Regions from separate parts of the Pseudomonas alkylphenolica genome, predicted to be linked through region 1. Evidence: riboswitches for the same ligand, from Rfam matches in the RefSeq annotation. Region 1 holds a riboswitch; each other region holds the start of a gene.
The links. A riboswitch is a leader RNA that binds a small molecule or an ion and turns the genes downstream of it on or off. The one in region 1 is predicted to bind cobalamin.
Positions count from the first base shown of each region.

Region 2: it holds a riboswitch for cobalamin, as region 1 does, so the genes downstream of both, PSAKL28_RS13780 (CbtB domain-containing protein) here and PSAKL28_RS10460 (TonB-dependent receptor) in region 1, are expected to answer to the same signal.
Region 3: it holds a riboswitch for cobalamin, as region 1 does, so the genes downstream of both, cobW (cobalamin biosynthesis protein CobW) here and PSAKL28_RS10460 (TonB-dependent receptor) in region 1, are expected to answer to the same signal.
Region 4: it holds a riboswitch for cobalamin, as region 1 does, so the genes downstream of both, cobO (cob(I)yrinic acid a,c-diamide adenosyltransferase) here and PSAKL28_RS10460 (TonB-dependent receptor) in region 1, are expected to answer to the same signal.

Region 1 covers NZ_CP009048.1:2,246,736-2,251,164, forward strand. Annotated here, with positions in the region: gene PSAKL28_RS10455 (MFS transporter) at 1-215, opposite strand, end outside; gene PSAKL28_RS10460 (TonB-dependent receptor) at 460-2,595, opposite strand; cobalamin riboswitch at 2,702-2,908, opposite strand; gene PSAKL28_RS10470 (GNAT family N-acetyltransferase) at 3,017-3,580, opposite strand; gene lpxO (lipid A hydroxylase LpxO) at 3,766-4,429, opposite strand, start outside.
Region 2 covers NZ_CP009048.1:3,041,190-3,045,618, forward strand. Annotated here, with positions in the region: gene PSAKL28_RS13765 (sugar phosphate isomerase/epimerase family protein) at 1-701, shown strand, start outside; gene PSAKL28_RS13770 (AzlC family ABC transporter permease) at 691-1,389, shown strand; gene PSAKL28_RS13775 (hypothetical protein) at 1,376-1,702, shown strand; cobalamin riboswitch at 1,737-1,958, shown strand; gene PSAKL28_RS13780 (CbtB domain-containing protein) at 2,080-2,265, shown strand; gene PSAKL28_RS13785 (CbtA family protein) at 2,276-2,968, shown strand; gene PSAKL28_RS13790 (cobalamin biosynthesis protein) at 2,970-3,371, shown strand; gene cobM (precorrin-4 C(11)-methyltransferase) at 3,399-4,145, shown strand; gene PSAKL28_RS13800 (DUF1272 domain-containing protein) at 4,160-4,405, shown strand.
Region 3 covers NZ_CP009048.1:3,030,866-3,035,294, reverse strand. Annotated here, with positions in the region: gene ltrA (group II intron reverse transcriptase/maturase) at 1-442, opposite strand, end outside; cobalamin riboswitch at 1,959-2,171, shown strand; gene cobW (cobalamin biosynthesis protein CobW) at 2,267-3,334, shown strand; gene cobN (cobaltochelatase subunit CobN) at 3,338-4,429, shown strand, end outside.
Region 4 covers NZ_CP009048.1:1,409,722-1,414,150, forward strand. Annotated here, with positions in the region: gene PSAKL28_RS06560 (C40 family peptidase) at 1-474, shown strand, start outside; gene PSAKL28_RS06565 (O-methyltransferase) at 491-1,138, shown strand; gene PSAKL28_RS06570 (hypothetical protein) at 1,219-1,797, opposite strand; cobalamin riboswitch at 1,946-2,170, shown strand; gene cobO (cob(I)yrinic acid a,c-diamide adenosyltransferase) at 2,336-2,947, shown strand; gene PSAKL28_RS06580 (cobyrinic acid a,c-diamide synthase CobB) at 2,944-4,239, shown strand; gene bluB (5,6-dimethylbenzimidazole synthase) at 4,236-4,429, shown strand, end outside.

The DNA.
Region 1 (4,429 bases):
ACGGCAAAGGCGAGGAGGGCGAAGATGAACGAGGTGGTTTCGTTGACACCGGCGAAGAAGTGCTTGGCGATGATCGCCGCGAGCGAGCCGTAGAGGTAGAAGTCGTACCATTCGAAAACGGTACCCAGGGACGATGCGAAGATAACCTTGCGCTCCTCCTTGGTGATCCCGCGGTTGGGTGTACTGCCGCTGGAGGTGGTGTCGATGGCCGCCATGGGTGTTCTCCGTGTCGTTCTTGTAGGCCGGAGTACCCACGCGCGCTACCGCACCCTGGCCCTGGCCCTGGGGGTGGCGGTCTGGCACTGCTGCAAGGCTTCTTGAAGCATAATCATGTTTTCCCGGTTATCCACTTGGCTTGCTGCGGTGGGAGCGGGCTTGCCCCGCGATGCAATGTGACTGAACAACCGCAATCGCGGGGCAAACCCGCTCCCACAACAAGCCCGCTCCCACCGGGCAATGTCAGAAGCTGTAATCCAGCGTCGCGAAGTACGAGCGCGGCTCACCCATCAACCACTGTTCGCCACTGTGGGCGGTGGCGGCGTAGCGGCGGTCCAGCAGGTTGTTCAACTGCAGGCCCAGGCGTATATCCGGCAGTACCTGCCAGCCAAGGTTGGCATCGACCACGGTAAAACCGGGCACCGTCTGGGTGTTGGCGGTGTTGGCGTAGCGCTCATCGACATAGCGCAGGCCCATGCCGGCATCCACGCCATACCCCAGGCCTTTGTTCACCCACAGGTTGGCAGTGCGCCGCGGCACATTGCTCGGGCGGTTGCCTGCGCGCGACAGCGACTGGCCGCCCACGGTCTGCTCGAAATCGTCGTACTTGGCACGCACCACCGAGGCGTTGGCCGAGACCTGCCACTGGTTGGCCAGGGCCAGTTCCAGGGTCGCTTCCAGGCCGTCGGAAGTCTGCTGCCCGGCCTGCTGTTTCTGGTGGGTGACCGGGTCGTCGACCAGCAGCTTCTTCTTGACGATGTGATAGGCCGCCAGGGTCCATTCGCCACGGCCGTCCCAGAACAGTTGCTTGAGGCCGAACTCGGTCTGCCTCGCTTCGCTCAGGTCGAAGTTCTGCTGGCTGGGGCTGAGGGTGACCAGGTCGCTGACACCATCTTCACTGGTGGAGTACTGGCCATACAGCGACAGTTCATCGGTCACCGCAAACACCAGCCCGGCACGCCAGTTGCCACCGTTGAGGCTGCGGTCGGTGCGGCTGTTGTCGACCAGGTTGTCACGGTCGATGTGGTTCTGGTCGCGGCGAACGCCGGTCACCAGCGACCAGCGTTCAGACAGCTGGGTGCGGTTTTCGGCGAACAGGGCAAAGGTGCGAGTGGTGCTCTGGGATTGCGGGCGGGTCGGGCTGTTGCTGTGAAAGTAGCCTGGCGCCGGGTTCCACGGATCGATGAAGTCGCCGCCGATATCGTTGTACGGTGAGTTGCTGTTGATGCCGAAGCGGATGCGGTTGTACTCGGCGCCGACCACGGTCTTGCTGGCCAGGCCGAACAGCGTGTGATCGAAGGTAAAGCTCTGGCGATCGCCGACCTGCTCCTGGTCGTGTTTGATCTCCAGGTAGCTGCCGCGCTGCAGCTGCCCCTGCGCGCTGTCCCAGGTGTAGTCTTCGGCATTGCGCCAGTGCCGGCGGCTCTTGATGTAGTACAGCTGGTTGCTGGCGCTGATCGAGTCGCTGAGGGTCCAGTCGGTGTTCAGGCGGGTCCACTCGTCGTGGTAGCGCTGCACGTCATCACGCACGTTGTAGTTCTTCTTGCGCAGACTGTCGCGGTAGTGGCCGTCAATCAGCGGTGTGCCGAAGTAGTTCATCGGCTCGGCGTCGCCACGTTCGTGGGCCAGGGTGAAGCTCAGCTCGTCGCTGGCGTCAAAACGCAGGGCGGCGCTCATGGCCAGGTTTTTCGAGTCGCCGCGATCCACCCAGCCGTTGCTTTGCTGGCGGTTGAGGGTCACCCGGTAGCTCAGGCGCTCGCTCAGCGAACCGCCGCTGTCCAGGCCCAGTTGCTGACGGTCATAAGAGCCGTAGCCCAGGCGCAGCTGGTTGTGAATCTCACCGGCGAAGGGCTTCTTCGGGATCACGTTGATCACCGCGCCGGTCGCGCCTTCGCCATAGAGCACCGAAGCCGGGCCGCGGATGATGTCGATGCGCTCGACCATCCACGGGTCGACCGGAAAGGTCTGGGTGCCGGCACCGGTGTACATCCGCGAGCCGTCGAACAGAGTCATCACCGAGCCGTGGCCTTCAAAGCCACGGGCCGAGAGGGCGGTGTTGCCGTTGCCCGGGGTGGCCACCGAGGTGATGCCCGGTGAACGGCTGACGGCATCTTGAACCGTGCGGTTGTTGCGCCCTTCGATTACCTCGGCACTGATGCTGCTGGTGCTCGCCGGGGTGTCCATGGCGCTGAGGTTCAAGCGCGAACCGGCCGGCAATGGCGTGGCCAGGCTGATGGGGTCGTTGTCGCTGCTGCTGGTGATGGCCGTTGAGGGCAGGGCCAGGGTGCCGGTTTCAGCGGCGTAGGTTGGCAAGGAGAATGCCAGGCAAGGCGCCAGGGCATTGGCCGCCAGGGTTTGAAGCTTGGAGTAACGGGACATGTCGTTCCACAATCTGCTGGAAGAATGAATCCCGGAGGGAACAACGCATGGAGGAATTGCGCGCGCAGGCGCCCGCAAACCGGCCTGCGCCCGCCCACCGCGGGGTTGCCAAACGAAGCTTCAGGCCGGTCTCCGGGCTTGCGAGGGTCATGAAGGCCTTCACCTTCCCATGCCAGGGCACAGTGGTGTTTCGAAGGCTTCGCTCGCTTACCGTTGCGGGGGCAGCGCCGGACTAGTCACCTTGAGTGACGCACCGGCTTCCCGTTTCACCCTGCGCACGGCGGCGCAGGACACCTGAAACTGGCGCGCATCTGAACATTGAAAGTCTTTGCCGTCAATGCGTTGTAAAAGCTTCGCGGGGCAAGCCCGCTCCCACCTGGACTCTTGCAGCCTCGGTGGGAGCGGGCTTGCCCCGCGATAATCAACGCCCGCGCTTACGCGAAACTACCGCCTCGATGTTCTTGCGCCCGATCAGCATGGGTTGCTGTTGCTGTGGTTGCTCCAGCCATTTGTACATCACCAGGCAATCGACCAGCCCCAGGCGCGCATGCCGATAAGCCCGCGGCAAGCGTCCGACCACCTCGAAACCGAGCTTCTGCCACAAGGCCACCGCCACCTCATTGCTCGACACCACCAAGTTGAACTGCATGGCCAGAAAACCCTGTTCGCGGGCCAGGCGTTGCGAGTGCTCGCACATCAACCGGGCGACACCACGCCCACGTGCGGCGTCGCAAACCATGTAGCCGCAATTGCTCACATGATTGCCCGGGCCGGCGGCATTGGCCTTGAGGAAGTAGGAACCGAGCAGCTCGCCATCCTCTTCGGCCACCAGGGTGTGCAGCGGTGCTTCCAGCCACAGCTGACGCGCCTGCTCCTGGCTCAGGGCCGGGTCGAAGGCATAGGTTTCGCGGGCAGCGACAATGGCCTGGAAGGTCGGCCAGAAGCGGTCGAAGTCGGCGACGGTCATGGGGCGGATGTTGATCATGGCGGTTCCTGGCAAGGTGAACCGCGAGTCTGAAAGCGTTGGTGCCGGCATGCAACTGTTTGTGCATGCCGGCACGTCTGCAGCCTAGCTGCCGGCCTTGCCCAGCGAGATCAGCTCGCGGGTCTTGGCGTCCAGGTGGTTGGTCATGGCCCCGGCGCCACACCGCCGTTCCCACCGGGTGCGCTTCAGATATAGATGAACAGCAATACCAACGCCGCCACCACTGCCCACTTCTCCAGGTAGTAACGGGTGCGGTTACGCTTCTTCAGCGCCTTGCCGCGTGCGCGGATTTTGTAGATACGGGTGAACAGGCGGTTGATGCCGCCAGTCTTGTCACCGGCATCGTTGGGCGCGGCGGCTGCGGCCATGACGCTGCGGCTGAACCAGCGGTTGAAGGCGCTGGCCCAGCGGTATTTGAGCGGGCGCTCGACGTCGCAGAACAGGATGATGCGGTTGTGGTCGGTCTGGTTGGAGGCGTAGTGGATGTAGGTCTCGTCGAAAATCACCCCTTCGCCGTCGCGCCAGGCGTAGTTTTCGCCGTCTACGCAGATGTAGCAGGCGTCGTCGTTCGGCGTGTCCAGGCCCAGGTGGTAGCGGTAGGAGCCGGCATACGGGTCGCGATGGCGGACCAGTTTCGAGCCCGGTGGCAGGGTGGCGAACATCGCCGCTTTGACGCTGCCGATGCCTTGCAGCAATTCGGTGGTGCGCGGGCAGAGTTTCATCGCCGAGGGGTGACTTTCGCCGTACCACTTCAGGTAGAAACGCTTCCAGCCGCTCTTGAAGAAGGAGTTGAAACCGACGTCGTCGTAGTTTTGCGAGCTTTTGATTTCACCGACATGCAGCAGTTGC
Region 2 (4,429 bases), 790 kb from region 1:
GGCAGATCCGTCAGTTTACCGAGCAAAATGAGATCACCCTGACGGTTCATGCCGGTTGGTGGGGGCGTCAGTACAACCTCTGCGCCAGTGATCTGGATGAGCGTGCACAAGCAGTGGACTGCTTGAGCGCGGCGGTGGACTTTTCACGTCAAGCCGGCGCGACCAGCGTCACATTTCATCCCGGCTACAAGGACCAGCTGGGCAACGACGTGCTGATGACGAACCTGATCGAGGCCATCAAGCAGGTCACGGCGCGTTGTGACACAGGGGATATCGCGCTGTGTCTGGAAAACATGGGGGGCCAGCGTCCGAAGTTTCCGGTGTTCACCGTCGAAGAGCATGTGTACTTCCATCAGCAGACCGGCTGCTACGTGACCATAGATGTAACCCATTTATGTTCCTTGCTGCCTTATGGACAGAGCCTGTTTGAGGCCATCGCGACACTGGCGCCGGTCACCCGCCACCTGCACATTGCCGACCTCAACGACACCCACCACCAGCACTTGCCAATTGGCGAAGGCAATTTGCCCTTGAGCGATGTATTGAACCGCTTCGCGCTCAACGGCTATCGCGGTGTGGCAGTGGTGGAAGAGTTCATTCCGCGCTTTTCCACCGCGTACTATCTGGAAAAGGCCTTGGCCTACAAAGCTGGCATGCAACACCTGCTCGCCAGGGCTCAGCAAAACATCCATGCCGGTTGAGCCTGCACGACTCGAACGTGCGCCACGCAGCGAGATTGCGTCTGGCATCCGCGATGCGTTGCCGTTCGTGTTCTCGCTGTCGCTGACGTTCACCCTGATCGGCATGCTCGGGCGGCGCCATGGCCTGGATCTACCGGCGATGGTGGTGTTCAGCGGCACGGTGATGGCTTCGCCGCTGCAGCTCACTTTGCTGGAGACACCTGCGCATCTGTTGAACGCGTTTGGCGTTCTGGTATCGGCGCTGAGTATCAATCTGCGGTTTCTGATCTTCACCCTGAGCCTGAAGTCCAGCCTCAAAGGTGCAAAAACAGCGTTCGTTCCGGCACTGGCGGTGATGGCCAATGCGGCCTTCACCCTCATGTCGATACGCAAGGAACTGCAGCCGATCAGCCGCCCCTACGCGAACACTGTGTGCTTCACGCTGTACGCCGCCGCGCTACTTGGCACCATGGCCGGTTATTGCTTCGCCAGTCTGGCCGACAGTGCGCTGATGGATGACGTCAGCGTAGTGATCGCGATCTTCATCAGCGCCTCGCTGGGCAAGATGGCCCGCGAGCGCCACAGCTTCCACGCCCAATGGATCGCCGGGCTGACCACTGCCGCGAGTCTGCTGTGGCTGGGGCAGATCAGTCTGATGCTGGTCCTCGCCGTTACCATGGTGGCGAGTTATGCCTATGACCGAACCTAGTACGTTCTGGCTGTATGTGCTGATCTGCGCGCTGATATCGGCCGTCTGCCGGCTGTTACCGCTGGCGGTGGAAATCGAGCGGCTGCCCAGCGGCGTTCGCGCCTTCATCGACCGCCTCGGCAAGTACACCTCGGTTGCGATGCTGATCAGTCTGCTGGCGGGATCACTTTATCCGCTGGCCAGTCAGCAGACCCCGTCGACGCTGTGGATCTGGCCTGTGGCCCTGGCCTGGCTACTGAGCCGCACGCGGCTCAAGCCCTACTACGCCTTTCTCATCGCGCTGGGCGTGTACGTTCTGCTAGCAATGCGTTAGTCGTCGATTGACTCAAGTCCCGCGCCCATGCTCTCCTACACAGATTGTTACGGGTGCCCTTCACAGGGTGAAACGGGAAGCCGGTGAACCATGTGCTTTACTCTAAAGCCATGTCAGTCCGGTGCTGCCCCCGCAACGGTAAGCGAGTGAAGCGTCAGATCCACTGTGCCAGTGCGGCATGGGAAGGTGATGCTTGCAGGTCGGTTAATGCCAACCCCTCGCGAGCCCGGAGACCGGCCCGCAACTTACAGTGCGCGAATGCGCTGCTGAACCTGACAAACCCGCGGTGGGCGGGCGCTGTTGCAACCCCTGGGCGAGTTCCGTGCAGGGGTTTCTTGCGCTTGCCTGTTGCCGAACAACACCAAGAGGAAAGCGCCATGCCTATCAGTACCGCCAGTCACTCCGCCGTTACCCCGTCAAGCCTCAGTCAGCGCCTGCTGGTTGCCGTCGGTGCCTCGCTGCTGGGCCTGTGCCTGGTCTACTTTGCCGGTTTCTCGCACATCGAAGCGGTGCACAATGCCGCCCACGATACCCGCCACAGCGCCGCCTTCCCTTGCCACTGAGTGCCCTGCGATGATCAAGCGTATTGCCAGTACCGCAGGGTTTGCCGGCCTGCTGGCCGCCCTGCTGTTGACCCTGCTGCAAAGCTTCTGGGTCGCGCCGCTGATTCTCCAGGCGGAAACCTATGAAAGCGCAGCGCCTGCGGTTGAAGCGCATGAACATGCCCCTGGCGTGGCTGCCGATCACCACCACGACAGCGAAGCCTGGGCACCGGAAGACGGCTGGCAACGGGTACTGTCGACCACGGGTGGTAACCTGGTGGTCGCCGTCGGCTTTGCCCTGATCCTCGCTGCGCTGTATACCCTGCGCGCGCCAAACAGCGTGGTCAGTGGCGCACTGTGGGGCCTGGGTGGCTTTGCCGTGTTCTGCCTGGCGCCTACTCTGGGCCTGCCACCAGAACTGCCAGGTACTGCTGCAGCCGATCTGGCCCAGCGCCAGGCCTGGTGGGTAGGTACCGCAGCAGCCACCGCCGTCGGGCTTGGCTTGATCGTGTTCGCCCACAACTGGCTGCTTAAAGCGCTGGGCGTGGTACTGCTGGTGGTGCCTCATGTGATTGGCGCACCGCAACCTGAAGTGCACGAAATGCTTGCCCCAGAGGCGCTGGAAGCCGAATTCAAGGTCGCCTCCCTGCTGACCAACGCCGCGTTCTGGCTGGCCCTGGGCCTGATCAGTGCCTGGTTGTTCCGTCGCCCGAACCAGGCCTGACATGCACCTGTTCGTCGGCCTGGGTTGCCGACGGGGTTGCCCCGCCGACACCCTGGGCCACCTGCTGGAGCAGACCCTCAAGGCCCACGACTTGCCGCTGAGCGCAGTCGCGGGCCTTGCCAGTATCGACCTCAAGCACGACGAACCCGGGCTGCAACAACTGGCCCGGCGCCTCAAGGTGCCTCTGCTATTCTTCAGCGCCACACAACTGGCCGCCTACGAGCCGCGCCTGAGCCATCGCTCGGCCGTCGCCTACCAGCACAGCGGTTGCTATGGCGCCTCCGAAAGCGCGGCACTGGCGCTGGCCGAGCACCTCGCAGGCCCGGCACAATTGCGCGTTACCCGTACCCTATTGGCCGACGCCAGCCTGGCATTGGCTACAACCACAGGCTTTGGCGGATAATCCGCGCTTTCTCTTCAAGGACTCCGCATGACCGTCTATTTCATCGGTGCCGGCCCCGGCGATCCCGAGCTGATCACCGTCAAGGGCCAGCGTCTGATCCATCGCTGCCCGGTAATCATCTATGCCGGCTCCCTGGTACCGGCGGCGGTGCTCGAAGGGCATCGCGCCGAGACAGTCATCAACAGTGCCGAGCTGCATCTGGCCGAGATCATCGAGGCGATCAAGCAGGCGCACGAGCGGGGCCAGGATGTGGCCCGGGTACACAGCGGCGACCCCAGCCTATACGGCGCCATCGGTGAACAGATCCGCTACCTGCGCGAACTGGGTATTCCCTACGAGATCATCCCGGGGGTTACCGCCGTGGCCGCCAGCGCCGCCCTGCTCGGCTGCGAACTGACGCTGCCGGACATCGCCCAGACCGTGATTCTCACCCGCTACGGCGACAAATCGCCAATGCCCGCAGGTGAGCAACTGGCCGACCTCGCCCGCCATCGCAGCACCCTGGCGATTCACCTGGGGGTCAAGCACCTGGAGAAGATCGTCGAAGAACTGCGCCCGCATTACGGCGGTGACTGCCCGATTGCGGTGGTCCATCGCGCTACCTGGCCGGACCAGGACTGGGTGCTGGATACCCTTGATGGTATTGTCCAGCAGGTGCAGGCCAAGGGTTTTCGCCGTACCGCACTGATCCTGGTCGGCCGGGTACTGGCCAGTGACAGCTTTTCCGAGTCGGCGCTGTACCGCGCCAGCCATGCCCATCTCTATCGCCCCTGACAGAGGACCTGACCATGCTCGAATTGCGCCCCAACTGTGAATGCTGCGGTGGTGACCTGCCCGGCGACAGCCAGGATGCACTGATCTGCTCGTTCGAATGCACGTTTTGCAAGGACTGCAATGAGCGTCAGCTCAAGGGCCAGTGCCCCAACTGTGGTGGTGAACTGGTGAGGCGACCGTCACGGGCGGCAGAGAAGCTGGTGAAGTATCCGGCGTCGAGTAAACGGATCGTCAAGGAACAAGGCTGCCCGACCCACTGACAATTGGGTGGGGCAGATACCCCT
Region 3 (4,429 bases), 780 kb from region 1:
CGATGGGAGATAGGGCCAGCATATACAGCGCTTGCATGGCCCTATCCGTCATGGTCGGTATGCCCAAAGGGCGTTCCCGTCCATCCGATTTCGGGATGTAGACACGCCGTAATGGCCGAGCCTTGTATCCCCGCGTCTTCAATTGATCAACCGCATTCCATTTTGCGTTGGGTGTATCCCAGAGTTGCCTATCGACTCCCGCCGTGCGGCTTCCCTGATTTTCCGTGACTCTCCGTACAGCCAAGTATCTGGCCGACTTTGAGCGGGTAAGCATCCGTTGCAGGGACTTAACCTTGCGCCATTTGCTTTCCCGACAAGCCTTCGCAATTCGCAGCTGCATTTCCCGAACGTTCCGCTGAACTCGACGCCAATCGACGTCGTGCCACTGTTGCGGCTCGCTGGAAAGCGCAGACTCCGAGCATTGATGCTTGAGCGCTATCATGCTGCTTTCCTCTCATTGTTGAATCCACCCATGGAGAGGAGTGCACGTACTACTACCCCTGGTGGGGTCGAGTGCACCCCGCCAGGGCGGAAAAGCAAGGGTCATGGACCCAAGGGTTAATGAGACAGCTTCCTGTCAGTGTAATTGCGACGAAAGACCACGCAGAAGTCTGCCCGGTTTCCCGTGAGGTGATGTTTCAACCTCTATCCAGACTATTACGGTCTGGCATTCGCTTTTTCTGCGATCCCATACCCGCATAACTAACAGTGTTCCTTACGGTCCACCTGCCCTAAGGGCAGTTATACGGGCTTACCACGTTCCCTGTCTGTCACACGACTGGGTTAGGCCCCGCCTTTTCACCGGAGGTTATGATGGCGACGTACCCCCACATCCCACAGGGATATCCAACCTCGTACCATTTTGGTTCATGCCTAACAGCAGTTTTGGCATGGTTATCCTTACGGTGTTTATCAGCGATTCACTTGTGTTGGCCGTACCAGCCAGCCTAGCGCCTCAACCCGGTACTGCTCCGAGTCTCTGCATTCCTCCTCGCGGAAGAGATGCACCCATATGGGGGCTACGTTGTCTGACGGGCTTCACACACCACCGTTGCCAGTGATGCATGCCGTCGTAGGCTACCGTTGGTCGCACAACGAGTCCGCTACTGCTCCATAGAGGCGGCAGTTGGACAATGACAGACAGAGCTTTCGCTCATGTCTCCTGGAAGACCGAACCAAGACAGCAAGATAGCCGTTGGTCGGAAAGTAGATGCCTCCTGATTCAAAATGAGCAGGAGGAGACCCCTGCGGGGGTCGAATCCCCCGCTTGGGTTGGTATGTAGAGGGCTCTCCAAAACCGGATGCTGCTGGTTTTGCGGTCGTGCTACCGAGAGCTGAACGACCTTGGGTTTTGCCATCCGCCGCAGCGGTAAGTTCTTGAAGGCAATGAACTTCTGGGCGGTTTTGTTTCTTGGGGATGGATACCCAAGTATTCGATTTCCTCCCGGAAATCCCATCAAGCTGACCATACAGCTTGGTGGAGGAGACACGCTACGCGTGTCGCACGAGACGCTGGATAATGAGCGCTGCTGGCGTAGTGGTGGCTATTTAGTGATTCGGAAAGTTCATACAGTGCGCTTTCGTCCGAATACCGTATTGCAGTGCTGGAACTCATGTTGCGAACACGCTTTTGGCGTTTGAGGAAAAAGCTCGCAGCGGACTTTGATGGTGGCCGATCATGCAAGAGTTCCTTTCTGGTGTGGTTGGCTCTTCCTGTTGTTGGCTCATGGTTTCTTTGTTGTTTTTATTTATCAATTCGGTTTTTGTAAGAAGATGTAAGTTTGCGGGTTAAGGTCACTATTCTGTGGCTGTTGAGCAGGGGTTGTTATGGGGTGTTAAATTGTAGGAAGTAACTTGCAAATAGAATTTTAAATAATGAGTGTCTGCGGAAAATGCATGAATAAACAATGTCGTTACAACGATAATGCGACAAACGTTGACCCGCCTCCCAAGCATGCGTAGCCTTGCGCTTTCGAGGTTCTTCGGCGCGTGCCGAAGCTAAGAAGGGAACGCGGTTCAAGCCGCGGCTGCCCCCGCAACTGTGAACGGTGATGTTTACTGCCACGCCACTGTCAGCGCTGTCGAAGGCGCTAGCGGGAAGGCGCAGCGAATGCCAGGCCTAAGGCCTGAACACCGTCAGCCAGGAGACCTGCCTCGAACAGTTTCCGACATAAACCGGGCGGGGTGATCCGGTGGCGAACGCGCCCAGGTAGTGATGCCTGCGGCTCTCGTCCCGCATGCCCGCCATCCTGCCAAGGGCATCGACATGAAAACACTGGCCAAACTCCCCGTCACCATCGTTACCGGCTTCCTCGGCTCGGGTAAAACCACGCTGCTGCGGCATATGCTCGACAACGCTCAGGGGCGGCGCATTGCGGTGATCGTCAACGAGTTCGGCGAGCTGGGCATCGACGGCGAGATCCTCAAGCAATGCAGCATCGGTTGCACTGAAGAAGAGGCCAGCGGCCGCGTCTATGAACTGGCCAACGGCTGCCTGTGCTGCACCGTGCAGGAAGAGTTCTTCCCGGTGATGCGTGAGCTGGTTGCCCGTCGCGGCGATCTCGATCACATCCTCATCGAAACCAGCGGCCTGGCCCTGCCCAAGCCACTGGTGCAAGCCTTCCAGTGGCCAGAGATCCGCAACGCCTGCACGGTTGACGCGGTGATCACTGTGGTCGACAGCCCGGCCGTGGCCGCAGGCACCTTTGCCGCCTACCCGGACCAGGTCGATGCCCAGCGCAAACTCGACCCGAACCTGGATCACGAGTCGCCGCTGCACGAACTGTTCGCCGACCAGTTGGCCAGTGCCGACCTGGTGGTGCTGAACAAGGCTGACCTGATTGCCGCCGATGACCTGGCCAAGGTTCGCGCCGAAGTGCAGGAAGAGCTGCCGCCAGCCGTCAAGGTGATCGAAGCCAGCAGCGGCCGTCTGCCACTGGAAGTGCTGCTGGGCCTGGGCGCCGAATCGGAAGCGCATATCGATGGCCGGCGTACTCACCACGACTCGCACCATGACGGCGATGACCACGACGATCACGACCACGATGCCTTCGACTCGATCTCCATCGAGCTGCCGGAAGCCGACGAAAGCCTGCTGCTCGACGCCCTGACCCAACTGGTGGTGCAACACGGCATCCTGCGGGTCAAAGGCTTTGCGGCGATCCCCGGCAAGCCGATGCGTTTGCTGATTCAGGGCGTGGGCACCCGCTTCGACAAACACTTCGACCGCGCCTGGCGCAGTGAAGAGCCGCGCACCACGCGCCTGGTGCTGATCGGCCAGGAACTGGATGCGGCCCAACTGGAAGCGGGCCTGCGCGCCGCCTTGAGCGTCTGATCCATGCACCTGCTGCGGACCCAGCCCGGTGGTTTTGTACCGGACGACAGTATTGCCGATCTCGGCCAGACCCCGGCCGAGCTGGTCATTCTCTGCAGCGGTGACTCACACCTGGCGCTGCTGGCCGAAACCGCCCAGCAACTGCCCGAGGATTTCCCCAGCCTGCGTCTGGCCAACCCGATGCAGGTGCAAAACCATGCCTCGGTCGACCTGTATGTCGACGAGGTATTGCGTCATGCCAAGGTGATTCTGGTGTCGTTGCACGGTGGCGTCGGCTATTGGCGCTACGGTGTCGAGCAACTGCTGGAGCTGGCAGCCCGTGGCGTGCAGCTGATCCTGGTGCCGGGTGATGATCGCCCCGATCCGGAACTTACCAGCCTCAGTACCGTGTCGGCAGAGCAGGCCGAGCGGCTCTGGCACTTCTTGCGCCAGGGTGGCAAGGCCAATGCCCTGAACCTGTTCAATTGCCTGGCCAGCCAGTGGCTGCAGCGCGATTACCCCTGGAGCGAGCCGCAACAGCTGCCACGCACGGCGGTGTATCACCCGCGCAAAGCCAGTGCCGAACTGGCGGACTGGTTTGGCGAGTGGCAGGTTGAACAGCCGGTGGTGCCGATCCTGTTCTATCGTTCGCACCTGCAGGCGGCTAACACGGCCTTTATCGATACCTTTTGCGAGCGCTTGCAACTGGCCGGGCTCAACCCTTTGCCAATTGCAGTGGCCAGCCTTAAAGAGGCCGGTTGCCTGAGTCAGGTCGAAGACTGGCTCGATCAGGTCGACGCCGCATTGATCATCAATACCACCGGCTTTGCCCAGTCCAGCCCCGAGCAACCGCACTTGCGCCCGTTTCGCCGGGATATCCCGGTGCTGCAAGCGATCTGCGCCCAGGACAACGAGCCGGGCTGGCAGGCCAGCGAGCAAGGCCTGGGCGCCCGTGACCTGGCCATGCACATCGTCTTGCCGGAGCTGGACGGGCGCATCATTACCCGGCCGATCAGCTTCAAGGACCTGGCCTGGCGCAGCGAGCGCAGCCAGTCGGATGTGGTCTGTTATCGCCCGCATGCCGAGCGTATGGACTTTGTCGCTGAACTGGCGCGG
Region 4 (4,429 bases), 840 kb from region 1:
AGCCATGCCCCGACCCCGCCCAAGGTGGTCGAGCCAGCCGTCATGGCGCCTCAGGTATATTTCTCTCCGGTTGCCGAAGATGTGCTGTTCCGTGCTTTGGGCCTGGTCGGTACGCCCTATCGCTGGGGCGGCAACACACCGGACTCGGGTTTTGATTGCAGTGGCTTGATCGGTTACGTCTATCGCGATGCCGCCGGTATCGCCCTGCCGCGCACCACCCGTGAAATGATTGGCGTGCGTGCGCCGACTATCGACCGTGGCGCCCTGCAGTCCGGGGACCTGGTGTTCTTTGCCACCAATGGCGGCTCGCAGGTCAGCCACGCCGGCATCTACGTCGGCGAAGGCCGTTTCGTGCATGCCCCGTCTGCGGGCGGAACCGTGCGTCTGGACTACCTGTCCAACAGCTACTGGAACAAAACCTATCTCAATGCCAAGCGGGTGCTGGCGCCGACCCACCTGGCGCGCAACCCCTGACCTTGCGAGGTAGGCGATGACGGCACAAACGCTCTACCTCGACGATGCTCTCTACCACTACCTGCAAGCGGTTTCTCTTCGCGAGACACCGTTGCTTGCGCGCTTGCGCACGCAAACCCAGGCCTTGCCCGAGGCGCGCTGGCAGGTGGCGCCGGAACAAGGGCAGTTGCTGGCGCTGCTGGTGCGCCTGATCGGCGCGCAGCGGGTGATCGAGGTCGGTACCTTCACCGGATACAGCGCACTGTGCATGGCTCAGGCCATGGAGCAGGGGCAGTTGTTGTGCTGCGATCTTGAAGGTAGTTACAACGCGATTGCCTGGCGCTATTGGCGGGAGGCCGGCGTGGCAGAACGTATCGAGTTGCGCCTGGCGCCTGCCTTGCAGACGCTGGCGACATTGCCGTCAGGTCGTTACGACCTGATGTTCATCGATGCCGACAAGGCCAACTACCCGCAGTATCTGGAAGAGGCCCTGCGCTTGCTGCGTACGGGTGGGCTGGTGTTGTTCGACAACACCCTGTGGAGCGGGCGGGTGCTGCAGGCGCAGCCCGACAGTGAAGATACCCGGGCAATACAGGCGTTGAACCTGGGGCTCAAGGACGATCCGCGGGTGGATCTGTCGATGTTGCCCATAGGGGATGGCTTGACGCTTTGTCGTAAGCGTTGAGTTTACCAAGCTGATCGCGGGGCAAGCCGGCTCCCACAGGTTTGCTCAGTATTGTGGGAGCGGGCTTGCCCCGCGATTGATCATGCCTGCTTGAGCAGCAGCGCAACCCCCGGATGGTACTGCCCGGCCTCGTTGTGCAGTTTGCGGTAGGCATAGGGGAAGTACCAGGCAATGGCACAGGCGGTGTGCTTTTGCAGGTCGCCAACCAGGTCCTGGAGTTCTTCGGGGCTGGCATGCTGCCCGGCTTTCCAGGGGCTGGCGAACAGCGCGGCGACTTTTAGCTGGCTGGGTGCAGCCACCTGGCGGGCGGCAGATACGGTCTCCTGCAGGGCGTTGTTCAGGTCCAGGCGGGCGATGCGTGGCCAGCGCTGGCTGCCTTGCAGGTAGGCGGCTTCTTCACGGTTGGCGATGTACAGGTCGCAGTAACCTTCACGCTCACCTTCGTCACGCTGCTTCTTGCTCTGGTGATGTTGCAAGGTGATCAGCTCTGCTTGCCAGGCCGCAGCCGAGAGTACGCCGAGGTTCGCTTGGGCGCCGTGCCAGTAAGGGGCCTCGCCGTCGCCCAGGGTCTGGTTGCAGCGGTCGATGCACTCGACCCAGCGTTCCAGGGCCGGACGCAGGAATTCCAGGCGCGGGTTATTGATGATCAGGCCTTGCATGCCGCTCTCTCCTTTATCGTTGTAATCGAGACAGCCAGATTGTGGCTATTTGATATCACTGATATCAGGGTGGCACAAGATGACAAAGGCGCCATTGATCCAGGCCAGTACTGCGCCTTTCATTGACGCTCCGGGTGCAACCCTCTAACCTTCGCGACTTGTTTCAGGTGCTCTGTGGGCTGTGGTCTGGCAGGGTGAAACAGGGAAGCCGGTGGGTGCGCAATTGCGTGCGAGTCCGGCGCTGCCCCCGCAACGGTAGGTGAGTCAAGGCCGCGCATGGCCACTGGGTGATCGCACCCGGGAAGGCGCGCGACCCCGGGTGTTGATGACCCCGCTCACAAGCCCGGAGACCGGCCTGTAACAGTCAACGGCATCACGGAGGGTGATGCGCGGTTTCTTCGGCCTGTGCCGCAGCCCTGCGCGTTTTTCCGTCTGCCTTATCCATTGATCTGTTGCCATCTCTTTGCCGCGAACGCTGTGCAGCCCTGTGCTGCCAAGCGCGTTGCAGGTTGGCTGACAGTGGTTTGCGGAGACTTCGATGACTGAATCCACCGAGCGTGACGAACGCCACCTGGCCCGTATGCAGCGGAAGAAGGCGGTAATCGACGAGCGTATTGCCAACGCCCCTAACGAATGCGGCCTGCTGCTGGTGCTCAGCGGTAACGGCAAGGGCAAGAGCAGCTCGGCCTTCGGCATGCTCGCCCGGGCCATGGGCCATGGTATGCAATGCGGCGTGGTGCAGTTCATCAAGGGCCGCAACAGCACTGGCGAAGAGCTGTTCTTCCGGCGTTTCCCCGAGCAGGTGCGCTATCACGTGATGGGCGAAGGCTTCACCTGGGAAACTCAGGACCGCCAGCGTGACATCGCCGCAGCCGAAGCGGCCTGGGCCGTTTCGCGCCAGTTGCTGCAGGATCCGACGATCACCTTCGTGGTGCTCGACGAGCTGAATATCGCTCTCAAGCATGGCTACCTTGACCTCGAACAGGTGCTCAGCGACCTGCAGGCGCGTCCGCCGATGCAGCACGTGATCGTCACCGGTCGGGGCGCCAAGGATGAAATGATCGAACTGGCCGACACCGTCACCGAGATGGGCATGATCAAGCACGCTTTTCAGGCCGGTATCCGTGCCCAGAAGGGCGTTGAACTATGAGTGACACGCGCCACTGCCCGGCGGTGCTGATTGCCGCCCCGGCTTCAGGCCAGGGCAAGACTACGGTGACCGCTGCCCTGGCGCGGCTGCACCGCAACCTCGGGCGTAAGGTGCGGGTGTTCAAGTGCGGCCCGGACTTCCTTGACCCGATGATTCTCGAACGGGCCAGCGGTGCGCCGGTGTACCAGCTGGACCTGTGGATGGTCGGTGAGCAGGAAAGCCGCCGGCTGCTGTGGGAAGCGGCCAGCGATGCCGATCTGATCCTGATCGAAGGGGTTATGGGTCTGTTCGACGGTACGCCGTCGAGCGCCGACCTTGCCCGCCATTTCAATGTGCCGGTGCTGGCGGTGATCGACGGTACCGCCATGGCCCAGACCTTCGGCGCCCTGGCCCTGGGGTTGGCGCGCTATCAGCCCGACCTGCCGTTTGCCGGGGTACTGGCCAACCGTGTCGGCACTTTGCGTCACGCCCAGTTGCTTGAAGGCAGCCTTACCGAAGGACTGCGCTGGTACGGCGGCCTGTCGCGGGAAACCGGGATTGAATTGCCCAGCCGCCATCTGGGCCTGGTCCAGGCCAGTGAGCTCAATGATCTGGATGTTCGCCTGGACGCCGCAGCCGCAGCCCTCGGCGCCAGTTGTGAGTCGTCTCTGCCGCCGGCGGTGGCGTTCGCGGCGCCGACTGTCGAGGTTATCGAGCCCTTGCTCGATGGCGTGACCATCGCCGTGGCGCGGGATGAGGCCTTTGCCTTCACTTATGGCGCCAACCTTGACCTGCTGCGGGCCATGGGCGCCGAGCTGAGCTTCTTTTCGCCACTGCATGACCACACGCTACCGCAGGCAGACAGCCTGTACCTGCCGGGTGGCTATCCGGAACTGCATCACCAGGCATTGGCTGCCAACACCGCGATGCTCGCCGCGATCCGCAGCCATCATCAGGCAGGCAAGCCAGTGCTGGCCGAATGTGGCGGCATGCTCTACCTGCTTGAGGCCTTGACCGATGTTGCGGGTGAGCGTGCCGAGTTGCTGGGTTTGCTGGAAGGCGAAGCGGTGATGCAGAAGCGCCTCGCAGCCCTGGCGCTGCAGGCGGTGGAGCTGCCGGAAGGGACCTTGCGCGGCCATACCTATCACCACTCGCTGACCACTACCTCGCTCGAGCCGATTGCCCGTGGCCACAGCCCCAATGGCGGCCGTGGCGCCGAAGCGGTCTATCGCTGTGGCCGGCTGACGGCGTCCTACGTGCATTTCTACTTTGCCTCCAACCCGCACGCGGCGGCGGCGCTGTTGGCACCATGAGCGACCAGGCTTTTACAGACGCCGAGCGCGCTGCCGTTTACCGGGCCATCGGCGAGCGCCGCGACATGCGGCACTTCATCAAGGGCGAAGTAGCGCCGGAGCTGCTTGCGCGTCTGCTCGAAGCGGCGCATCAGGCGCCCAGCGTCGGCCTGATGCAGCCATGGCGCTTTATCCGCATCACCGACCGCGA